DNA from 3 places in the Streptomyces sp. NPDC093252 genome. Region 1 is predicted to be linked to each of the others. Evidence: riboswitches for the same ligand, from Rfam matches in the RefSeq annotation. Region 1 holds a riboswitch; each other region holds the start of a gene.

Region 1 (3,244 bases):
CGGGCGGCCCACCGCCAGCAGGGCGACGAGCCGCCCCTCGCGCAGCCAGCAGACGGACCAGGCGGGGCCCTCGGGGTCACCGCGCCAGACGGTGCCGTCGGCCCCGGCGTGGTGCCCGGCGTACTGCACGAAGCGGCCGAACTGCTCGGACCAGAAGTACGGCACCGGGTCGTAGACGACGTCGGTGTGCCCGTCCTCCACGATGTTCGCGGCGACCGTGCGGGGCCCCTGGAGGGCGTTGTCCCAGTGGTGGACGAGGAGGCGCTCGCCGTAGCGGGCGGAAGGGAAGGACGCGCAGTCGCCGACCGCGTAGACATCGGGGGCACCGGCGCGCAGGCGGGCGTCGGCGACCACCTCGCCGTGGGCGCCCAGCTCGATGCCGGAGCCGGTCAGCCAGGCGGTGGCGGGCCGGGCGCCGATGCCGACGACGACCGCGCCGGCCGGGATCCGCGTGCCGTCGTCCAGGACGACCGCGCCGGGCTCGATCCGGGCCACGCGCGCGTGGGTGCGCAGATCGGCGCCGCTGTCGGCGTACCAGCGGATCATGGGTGCGGCGACCTCGGCGGGCAGGGCGCCGGCGAGGGGCCGGTCGGCGGCCTCCACGACGGTGACCGCGCAGCCCGCCTCGCGCGCGGCGGTGGCGAACTCGGCGCCGATCCAGCCCGCGCCGACGACCACGATGTCGTGCTGGCGGGCGAGCACCGGGCGCAGCCGGGCGGCGTCGTCCAGGGTGCGCAGCAGATGCACCCCGGGCACGCCCCCGGTGCCGGGCAGGAGGATCGGTTCGGCGCCGGTGGCCAGCACCAGGACGTCGTACGGGACGGGTCCCCGGGTGGTGTCCAGTTCGTGGTCGGCGGGGCGGACGCCGGTCGCCTCGTGGCCGAGGCGCAGTTCGATGCCGAGGGAGGCGAAGTCGATGTCGAAGGCGGAGTCCTCGGCCTTGCCGAGCAGGACGGCCTTGGACAGCGGGGGACGGTCGTAGGGCTGATGGGGTTCGGCGCCGATCAGGGTCACGGTCCCGGTGAAGCCCTGTTCGCGCAGGGCCACCGCGGTCTGCACCCCGGCCATTCCGGCGCCCACCACGACCACGCGCCGGGCCGGGCCGGTCGCCGCCGTCCGCTCTCTGTCCACGTCCACGTCCACTTCCACGTCCACGCTCACCCGATCACCTTAAGCATCTGACGATGCGTCAGCCGGGTCCGTCCGCCTGACGTCCCGCACAGGGTGCCCCTACCCCCGTTCGGCGTCGGCGATCTCCTCGACCAGACTCGTCCCGCTGCCCTCCTGGGACTCCCACTCCCAGGTCTCGGTCAGCCGCAGCCGCCCGTCCGGCAGCTCGCCGATCCGTGACACACAGTGACCGGAGGAGGTCGTTCCGTCCGTCTTGAGCTGGACGTAGCGGAAGTCGAGCCGGTCCCCCGCGCGCGTGCCGACCAGGAACCCGCGGACCACGTCCCCGCCCGCGTACTCGGCCCAGATCTCGCCGCTCCTCTCGTGGTAGGCGAAGCGGGTGCGGGTGCCCACCTGACCTGGGGCCTGATCGGCGACCGGGGCGAGGACGGCACCGTCCAGCGAGCGGGGCATCGGCACGGGCTCCCTTACAGAGGCGTGGTGGCACGGGCTAGGCTGCCCAACGTAGAGCACTCGCGGGAGCCCGGACGCACCGGGCTGAGAGGGAGGCTGGCGGCCTCCGACCGTACGAACCTGATCCGGGTCATGCCGGCGAAGGGAGGGGCCGAACGCCCATGCCGTCCGACACCCACGCACACTCAGGCACCCGTTCACCGGCGTCCGACGTCCTGGTCGTCGGCGGGGGCATCATCGGGCTGGTCACCGCCTGGCGGGCCGCGCAGCGCGGGCTGACCGCGGCCGTGCTGGACCCCGCGCCCGGCGGCGGGGCCGCCCAGGTGGCGGCCGGGATGCTGGCCGCCGTCACGGAACTGCACCACGGCGAGCAGACCCTGCTCGGCCTCAATCTGGTCTCCGCCGGCCGCTATCCCGCCTTCGTGGCCGAGCTGACCGACCTCACCGGCCGGGACCTCGGCTACCGCCGCTGCGGCACCCTGGCCGTGGCCCTGGACGCCGACGACCGGGCGCAACTGCGCGAACTGCACGCCCTCCAGCGGCGGTCCGGTCTGGAGTCCGAGTGGCTCTCCGGGCGGGACTGCCGCCGGCTGGAGCCGATGCTGGCACCCGGGGTGCGCGGCGGGCTGCGGGTCGACGGGGACCACCAGATCGACCCGAGACGGCTCACGGCGGCCCTTGTGACGGCCTGTGAGCGGGCCGGGGTGGTCTTCCACCGGGACCGGGCCGAACGGCTGACGGTGGCCCGGGACCGCGCCACCGGGGTCGTCACCCGCGCGGGCGCGGAGCTGGCCGCCGGGCAGGTGGTGCTGGCCGCCGGGAGCCTGAGCGGACGCCTCGCGGGCGTCCCGGACGCCGTACGGCCCCCCGTGCGCCCGGTGAAGGGACAGGTGCTGCGGCTGACCGTGCCCCGCTCGTACGCGCCCTTCCTGAGCCGTACCGTGCGCGCGGTGGTGCGCGGCGGCAGCGTCTATCTGGTGCCGCGCGAGAACGGCGAACTGGTCGTCGGCGCCACCAGCGAGGAGCAGGGCTGGGACACCACGGTCACCGCGGGCGGGGTGTACGAGCTGCTGCGCGACGCCCATGAGCTGATCCCGGGCGTCACCGAACTGCCGCTGACCGAGACCCGCGCGGGACTGCGCCCCGGCTCCCCGGACAACGCCCCGCTGCTCGGCCCGACCGACCTGCCCGGACTGCTGCTGGCGACCGGGCACTACCGCAACGGCGTCCTGCTCACCCCGGTCACCGGCGACGCCCTGGCGCACGCCCTCGTCACCGGTGAACTCCCCGGCGAGGCCCGCCCCTTCACCCCCCGGCGGTTCACCGCCGCAGCCCTCACGGAGCAGCCCGCATGAGCCAGATGAGTCCCATGAGCCCCATTTATCCGATGAGCCCTACGGAACCGGCCGCCACCTATACGCCCGCTCCCGTCACCGTCACCGGCTCCGTCACCGTCTCCGTCAACGGCGAGCCCCGTACGATCGCCCCCGGCACGGCGCTGGACGCGCTGGTGCGGACGCTCACCGCGGCGCCCTTCGGGGTGGCCGCCGCCCTCAACGAGACCGTCGTCCCGCGCGGGCAGTGGGCCGCGACCGCCCTGTGCGAGGGCGACCGGGTGGAAGTCCTGACCGCCGTCCAGGGAGGCTGAGCCATGGCCGAC
Region 2 (3,244 bases), on a different contig from region 1:
GTACATGGAAACGCTTCGCGATCCGGTTGAGTTCCCCGAGTGTGCGCAACTCCGCGAACTGTGCCTCGTCGTTGGCGTCCGCGATGGAGCCCGGCCGCAGCCCGTCACCGAGGGAGTAGGTGATGTCGTAGGCGGCGAGGATCTCGCAGAGTTCCTCGAAGTTCTCGTAGAGAAACGATTCCTTGTGGTGGGCCAGGCACCAGGCGGCCATGATCGAGCCGCCGCGCGAGACGATCCCGGTCTTGCGGTTCGCGGTGAGCGGTACGTACGGCAGCCGGACGCCCGCGTGGACGGTCATGTAGTCCACGCCCTGCTCGGCCTGTTCGATCACCGTGTCCTTGTAGACCTCCCAGGTCAGCTCCTCGGCCCGGCCGTCGACCTTCTCCAGGGCCTGGTAGAGCGGGACGGTGCCGATGGGGACGGGGGAGTTGCGCAGCACCCATTCGCGGGTGGTGTGGATATTGCGGCCGGTGGACAGGTCCATGACCGTGTCGGCGCCCCAGCGGGTCGCCCAGGTCATCTTCTCCACCTCCTCCTCGATGGAGGAGGTCACCGCCGAGTTGCCGATGTTGGCGTTGACCTTCACCAGGAACCGTTTGCCGATGATCATCGGCTCGATCTCCGGGTGATTGACGTTGGCGGGCAGCACGGCCCGGCCCGCCGCGATCTCCTCGCGGACCACCTCGGGTGCGACGTTCTCCCGGATCGCCACGAACTCCATCTCGGGAGTGATCTCGCCCCGGCGGGCATAGGCGAGTTGGGTCACCGCGGCGCCGTCACGGCTGCGGCGCGGCTGACGGGCGCGGCCGGGGAAGACGGCGTCCAGATTGCGCAGCCCGCCGCGCGGCGAGGTGTGCTTGACGCCGTCGTCCTCGGGGCGGACGGGACGGCCCGCGTACTCCTCGGTGTCCCCGCGGGCGATGATCCAGTTCTCCCGCAGCGGGGCCAGTCCCCTGCGGACATCGGTCTCGGCGAGCGGATCGGTGTACGGGCCCGATGTGTCGTACAGCGTGACCGACCGCCCGTTGGTGAGGTGCACCTGGCGGACCGGTACCCGCAGGTCGGGGCGGGTGCCCTCGACGTACGCCTTGTGCCAGCCGATGGACTTCCCGGCCTCCGCGCCGGACGCCCCGCCGGAGCCGGGGTCCTGGGTGGAGGAAGGCGTGCGTGTGTCCTTGATGGTCATGAGACCTACTCCCTACGCCGGCATTACCCGGTAACAGGTTCAGCGGTCGACGCAGCGGTGTCCGTCTGTCGGCGTTCCATGGGATTCATCACTCGTGGTGGCTGATGTTCCACGTGAAACATCGCGAAGACGAAGGTCAGCGCCCTCTCAGCCCGGTGCTCCGAGCTCCCGCGTGTACAAAGGTGCCCCCACGCTAGCGTCAATTCGGGCGCGGTGAACAGAGGGCCCCTGTCGTTCTTGCGATGATCGGTCGGTGACCACACCGCAGGATCCTCTCGTCCCTCCGTCCGGGCCCCCACAAGGTCCTCCCTCCGGGCCGTCGGGGCTGGCTGGGCTGTCTGGGTTGTCCGGGTTGACTGGTCCGTCCGGGCCCTTGGCCGGGCCTGCGTCCGGCGAGGGGTCTGGGGGTGGGGCCGGGGTCGTGCCGGGTGCGGTACCTGGGGCGGCGACCGGGATGGTGCCGGGGGCGGGGCCTGGGATGGTGCCGGGGGCGGGGCCTGAGGTGGGTTCCGGGCCGGATTACGAGACTGGTTCCGTGCGTCGGCTTGGGGCGCGGGATCAGGAGAACGGGTCTGATGCGGGCGGGCGGGGTCCCGGCGGGCAAGTGCCGCGGCCCGGCGGGCAAGTGCCCCGGCCTAGTGGGCAAGTGCCCCGGCCGGGTGGGTCAGTGCCTCAGCCCGGTGGGCATGTTCCCCAGTTCGGTGGGCCTCCGCCCCGGCCGCAGGATTTCGCCGGGCCCCAGGGGCAGGGCTTCGGGTCGGGGCCTGCCCAGGGCTCCTACGGGCCGAACCCCGGTGCCGGGCAGGGTGCCGATGACGGGTACGGCGGTCATGGCGGCGATCACCATCACGGTCACGGCCACCGTCACACTCATGGTCCAGGTCACGGAGACGACGGTCGTCGGGGTGACCTGCACAGTCACGGTCACGGTGACGGGTCCGGTCACGGCAGCGGCGGCGAACCCGGTGGCGGGAGCGGACCCGGTGGCGGTGGTGGGTCCGGCGGTGGGCACGGTCACTCCCACAGTCACGGCCCCGCAACCCCCGTCTCCGCCCATCTGCGGAAGATCATCGCCGCCATCCTCGTACCGTTCGGTGTGGCGGTGCTGGTCGGGCTCGCGGTGCTGTGGCCCGGGGGGGCCCCGGCGCACGAGCGGACCGGGGTCGGGTTCGACCGGCAGACCCAGGAGGCCACGGTCACCCAGGTCGAACAGGTCGACTGCGCCACGGTGAACGGCTCCGGCGGCACCCCGACCGGCGACACCTCCACCGCCGAGGGCTCCTCCGCCGTGCAGCAGGCGAACGGCACCTGCAAGCGGGCGACAATCCGGGTCGACACCGGCGATGACAAGGGCCGTACGTTCACCGAGATCGTCCAGCCCGACCAGTCACGTCAGTTGGAGCAGGACCAGAAGGTCGTGGTCGCCTACGAGCCGTCCGCGCCCGAGGATCTCCAGTATTCGGTGGCGGACATCAACCGGCGGGTCCCGATGGCCGTGCTCGCCGGGATCTTCGCGCTGGCCGTGGTGCTCGTCGGACGGCTGCGCGGTGTGATGGCGCTGGTCGCGCTGACCATCAGCTTCCTGATTCTCAACTTCTTCATCCTGCCCGCCATCCTCCAGGGATCGAATCCGCTGGTCGTCGCCGTGGTCGGGGCGAGCGCGATCATGCTCATCGCGCTGTATCTGTGCCATGGGCTGTCCGCGAGAACCTCGGTCGCGGTGCTCGGCACCCTGATCTCGCTGCTGCTGATCGGGGTGCTCGGTTCGCTGTTCATCGACTGGGCGGCGCTGACCGGCAACACGGACGACAACACCGGTCTCATCCACGGCCTCTATCCGACGATCGACATGAGCGGTCTGCTGCTGGCCGGCATCATCATCGGTTCACTGGGTGTGCTCGACGATGTGACGGTCACCCAGACCTCCGCCGTCTGGGAACTCCACGAGGCCAATCCCACGATGGGCTGGCGGGGGCTGTACCGGGCCGGTATCCGGATCGGCCGCGACCACATCGCCTCCGTCGTCAACACCCTCGTCCTCGCCTACGCGGGTGCCGC
Region 3 (3,244 bases), on a different contig from region 1:
GACCCCGAAGAACCCGGCGGGCACGACCAGCAGCGCGAGCCGGACCAGCCCCCGCCGGGCCCTCGGGGAGCGCGCTACTTCAGTACCAGCGACGTCCATGCCTTGACCCAGTCGTCCCGGTGGTCGGCGATCTTCGCCGCGTCCATGGTCTCGGGGTCGGCGATCCGCGGCCCGTACCGGCTGAACACCTCGGGCACCTGGGCGCCCTCGACCACCGGGTACACGAACATGTTCAGCGGCATGTCCTGCTGGAACTCCTTGCCGATCAGGAAGTCCAGCAGCGCCTTGCCGCCCTCGGCGTTCTCCGCGTTGCTCAGCAGCCCCGCGTACTCGATCTGCCGGAAGCAGGTGCCGTCGGCGACCCCGGTCGGCGCGTCCTTGGGCTGCGGATCCGCGTACACCACCTCGACGGGCGGCGAGGAGGCGTACGACACCACCAGCGGCCGGTCACCGCCCGCCGCCCTGCCACCGGCCGAGCCGGAGAACTCCTGGTTGTAGGCGGTCTCCCAACTGTCGACGACCTTGACGCCGTTGTCCGTGAGCTTCTGCCAGTACCCCTGCCAGCCGTCGTCGCCGTACTTCGCCGCCGTGCCGAGCAGGAAGCCGAGGCCGGGCGAGGAGGTGGAGGCGTTCTCGGTGACCAGCAGGTCCTTGTACTGCGGCTTCACCAGATCGTCGAAGGTGCGGGGCGGGTCGAGATCGCGCTCGGCGAAGTACGCCTTGTCGTAGTTGACGCAGATGTCGCCGGTGTCGACGGGCGTGACCCGGTTTCCGGTGGCGTCGGCGCGGAAGGCGGGCTCGACCGTGTCGGCGCCCTTGGCCTCGTACGGCTGGAAGAGGCCGTTGTCCAGGGCGCGGGAGAGCAGGGTGTTGTCGACGCCGAAGAAGACATCGCCCTGCGGGTTGTCCTTGGTGAGGATCGCCTTGTTGACCGCCGTACCGGCGTCCCCGTCCTCCAGGACCTTGACCGTGTACCCGGACCGCTCCCGGAAGTCGGCGAGGACCTCCTTGGACACGGCCCAGGAGTCATGGCTGATCAGCGTGACGGTCTTCGATCCGCCGCCCGATGCCGACCCGGCATCGGAGCCGGACGCCCCCGAACCGCAGGCGGCCAGCGTGACCATCCCGAGCCCGGCGCCGACCGCGGCCACCGTTCTGACCCTGCTGCTCATCTGACGAGTGATGCTCACTGAATGTCCTCCTGGGTGACCAGGAAGAGACGCGGCCCCGCCCGGGACCGACGAGACGGGTTCCCGGGCAGGGCGCAACAGCATGAGTGACGACCGATCTCCCTACCCAGAATGACCTGGGCGAGGTTCAGAGGGTCTGCGGCCCACCGTGTCCTGACGGCTGCCGCACTCTCAGCGCTGTGGCGCTCCCCTGCCGGATTACGAGTATGAAGATATGTACGGATGTACGACGTCAGACTCTACCGCTCGGTGGCCGCGAGCTGACCGCACGCCCCGTCGATCTCCTGCCCCCGGGTGTCCCGGACAGTCACCGGCACCCCATGGGCGGCGATGGCCTCCACGAACGCCTTCTCGTCCTCGGGCCGGGAGGCGGTCCACTTGGACCCCGGTGTCGGGTTCAGCGGGATCAGGTTCACATGCACGGGCCGCCCCTTGAGCAGCCGCCCGAGCCGGTCGCCCCGCCACGCCTGGTCGTTGATGTCCCGGATCAGCGCGTACTCGATGGACAGCCGCCGCCCGGACCGCTCCGCGTATCCGAACCCGGCGTCGAGCACCTCGCGGACCTTCCAGCGGGTGTTCACCGGCACCAGGGTGTCGCGCAGCTCGTCGTCGGGCGCGTGCAGCGAGATGGCCAGACGGCACTTGAAGCCCTCGTCGGCGAACCGGTGGATGGCGGGCACCAGCCCGACCGTCGACACGGTGATCCCGCGCTGGGACAGCCCCACACCGTCCGGCGCCGGATCGGTCAGCGCCCGGATGGCCCCGACGACCCGCCGGTAGTTGGCGAGCGGCTCGCCCATGCCCATGAAGACGATGTTGGACAGCCGCGCGGGCCCGCCCGGCACATCCCCGTCCCGCAGCGCCCGCATGCCGTCGACGATCTGGTGCACGATCTCGGCGGTCGACAGGTTCCGGTCCAGCCCGGCCTGTCCGGTGGCGCAGAACGGGCAGTTCATCCCGCATCCGGCCTGCGAGCTGATGCACATGGTGACCCGGTCCGGGTACCGCATCAGCACCGACTCCACCAGCGTCCCGTCGAACAGCCGCCACAGGGTCTTGCGGGTCGTCCCCTCGTCCGTCGACAGATGCCGGACGACGGTCATCAGCTCCGGCAGCAGCGCCTCGCGCAGCCGCTCACGGGACCCGGCGGGGATGTCCGTCCACTGCTCGGGCTCGTGCGCGTACCGCGCGAAGTAGTGCTGCGAGAGCTGCTTGGCGCGAAAGGGCTTCTCCCCGATCTGCGCCACCGCCTCCTTGCGCTCGGCGGGCGAGAGATCGGCGAGATGCCGCGGCGGCTTCTTGGCTCCGCGCGGCGCGACAAAGGTGAGTTCTCCGGGCTTAGGCATGGCCCTACCAGTGTCGCAGACTCCCGGGCCGCCCCAGGCGGCCTGTGGATAACTCCGGCCGGGCGGTATCGCCGCAGGTCAGGAGGGTGCCTGGGCGATCTCGTCGCGCAGGGCCGCGAGATCGCGTTCGAGGCGGCGGTAGTGGTCGGTTACGGTCTCGTCCGCCGTCGGCCGGACCCGGCCCCGCTCCAGGGCCGTGAGGCGGTCGCCGAGGGTGGCGAGGGCGACCTGGCGGACATGCCAGCCGGGGGTGCCGCGGGTCGCCGCCAGCTCGTCCTCGGCGGCCCGGTGCGCGGGGTGGATCCGGGCCCGCAGCGGCGCCAGGTCCGCCCGGGTCCGCGTCAGCCCCTCGCGCAGCGCGATCACCGCCTCGGCGGCGCCGACCACCCGGTCGCCGATGTCCGGCATGGTCTCCACGAAGTCGACCAGTTCCTCCATCAGGGGGATGAGTGTGGCCCGGTCCTCGAAGCCCTTGCCGACGACCCGGACCCGGACGCCCGTGTACTGCGCGGACACCTCGTCCAGCAGGGTGAGGGCCTCGTCGCCCGCCGCCAGATCGTCCTGGGCCGGTTCGGCCGGCAGTCCGTCGTCGCGGCCGAGCATCGCCCTGGTGTCCGCCACCTCGCGGGCGAGTTCCTCGCGCAGTTCCAGCAGGCCCTGGTGGGCGTCGTCGACGGAGGCCAGGGTGGTGCGCAGACTCTGATCGAA

Evidence for each region. A riboswitch is a leader RNA that binds a small molecule or an ion and turns the genes downstream of it on or off. The one in region 1 is predicted to bind thiamine pyrophosphate.
Region 2: it holds a riboswitch for thiamine pyrophosphate, as region 1 does, so the genes downstream of both, thiC (phosphomethylpyrimidine synthase ThiC) here and thiO (glycine oxidase ThiO) in region 1, are expected to answer to the same signal.
Region 3: it holds a riboswitch for thiamine pyrophosphate, as region 1 does, so the genes downstream of both, AB0O01_RS23435 (thiamine ABC transporter substrate-binding protein) here and thiO (glycine oxidase ThiO) in region 1, are expected to answer to the same signal.

Annotation. Positions count from the first base shown of each region.
Region 1 is NZ_JBFBEM010000006.1:82,898-86,141, reverse strand. Features, by position in the region: gene AB0O01_RS14390 (FAD-dependent oxidoreductase) at 1-1,068, opposite strand, end outside; gene AB0O01_RS14385 (hypothetical protein) at 1,231-1,584, opposite strand; TPP riboswitch at 1,637-1,748, shown strand; gene thiO (glycine oxidase ThiO) at 1,746-2,939, shown strand; gene thiS (sulfur carrier protein ThiS) at 2,972-3,232, shown strand; gene AB0O01_RS14370 (thiazole synthase) at 3,236-3,244, shown strand, end outside.
Region 2 is NZ_JBFBEM010000014.1:40,928-44,171, reverse strand. Features, by position in the region: gene thiC (phosphomethylpyrimidine synthase ThiC) at 1-1,186, opposite strand, end outside; TPP riboswitch at 1,179-1,368, opposite strand; gene AB0O01_RS27180 (hypothetical protein) at 1,851-2,198, opposite strand; gene AB0O01_RS27175 (YibE/F family protein) at 2,097-3,244, shown strand, end outside.
Region 3 is NZ_JBFBEM010000011.1:122,122-125,365, forward strand. Features, by position in the region: gene AB0O01_RS23430 (iron ABC transporter permease) at 1-99, opposite strand, end outside; gene AB0O01_RS23435 (thiamine ABC transporter substrate-binding protein) at 75-1,172, opposite strand; TPP riboswitch at 1,272-1,392, opposite strand; gene rlmN (23S rRNA (adenine(2503)-C(2))-methyltransferase RlmN) at 1,430-2,536, opposite strand; gene AB0O01_RS23445 (hypothetical protein) at 2,615-3,244, opposite strand, start outside.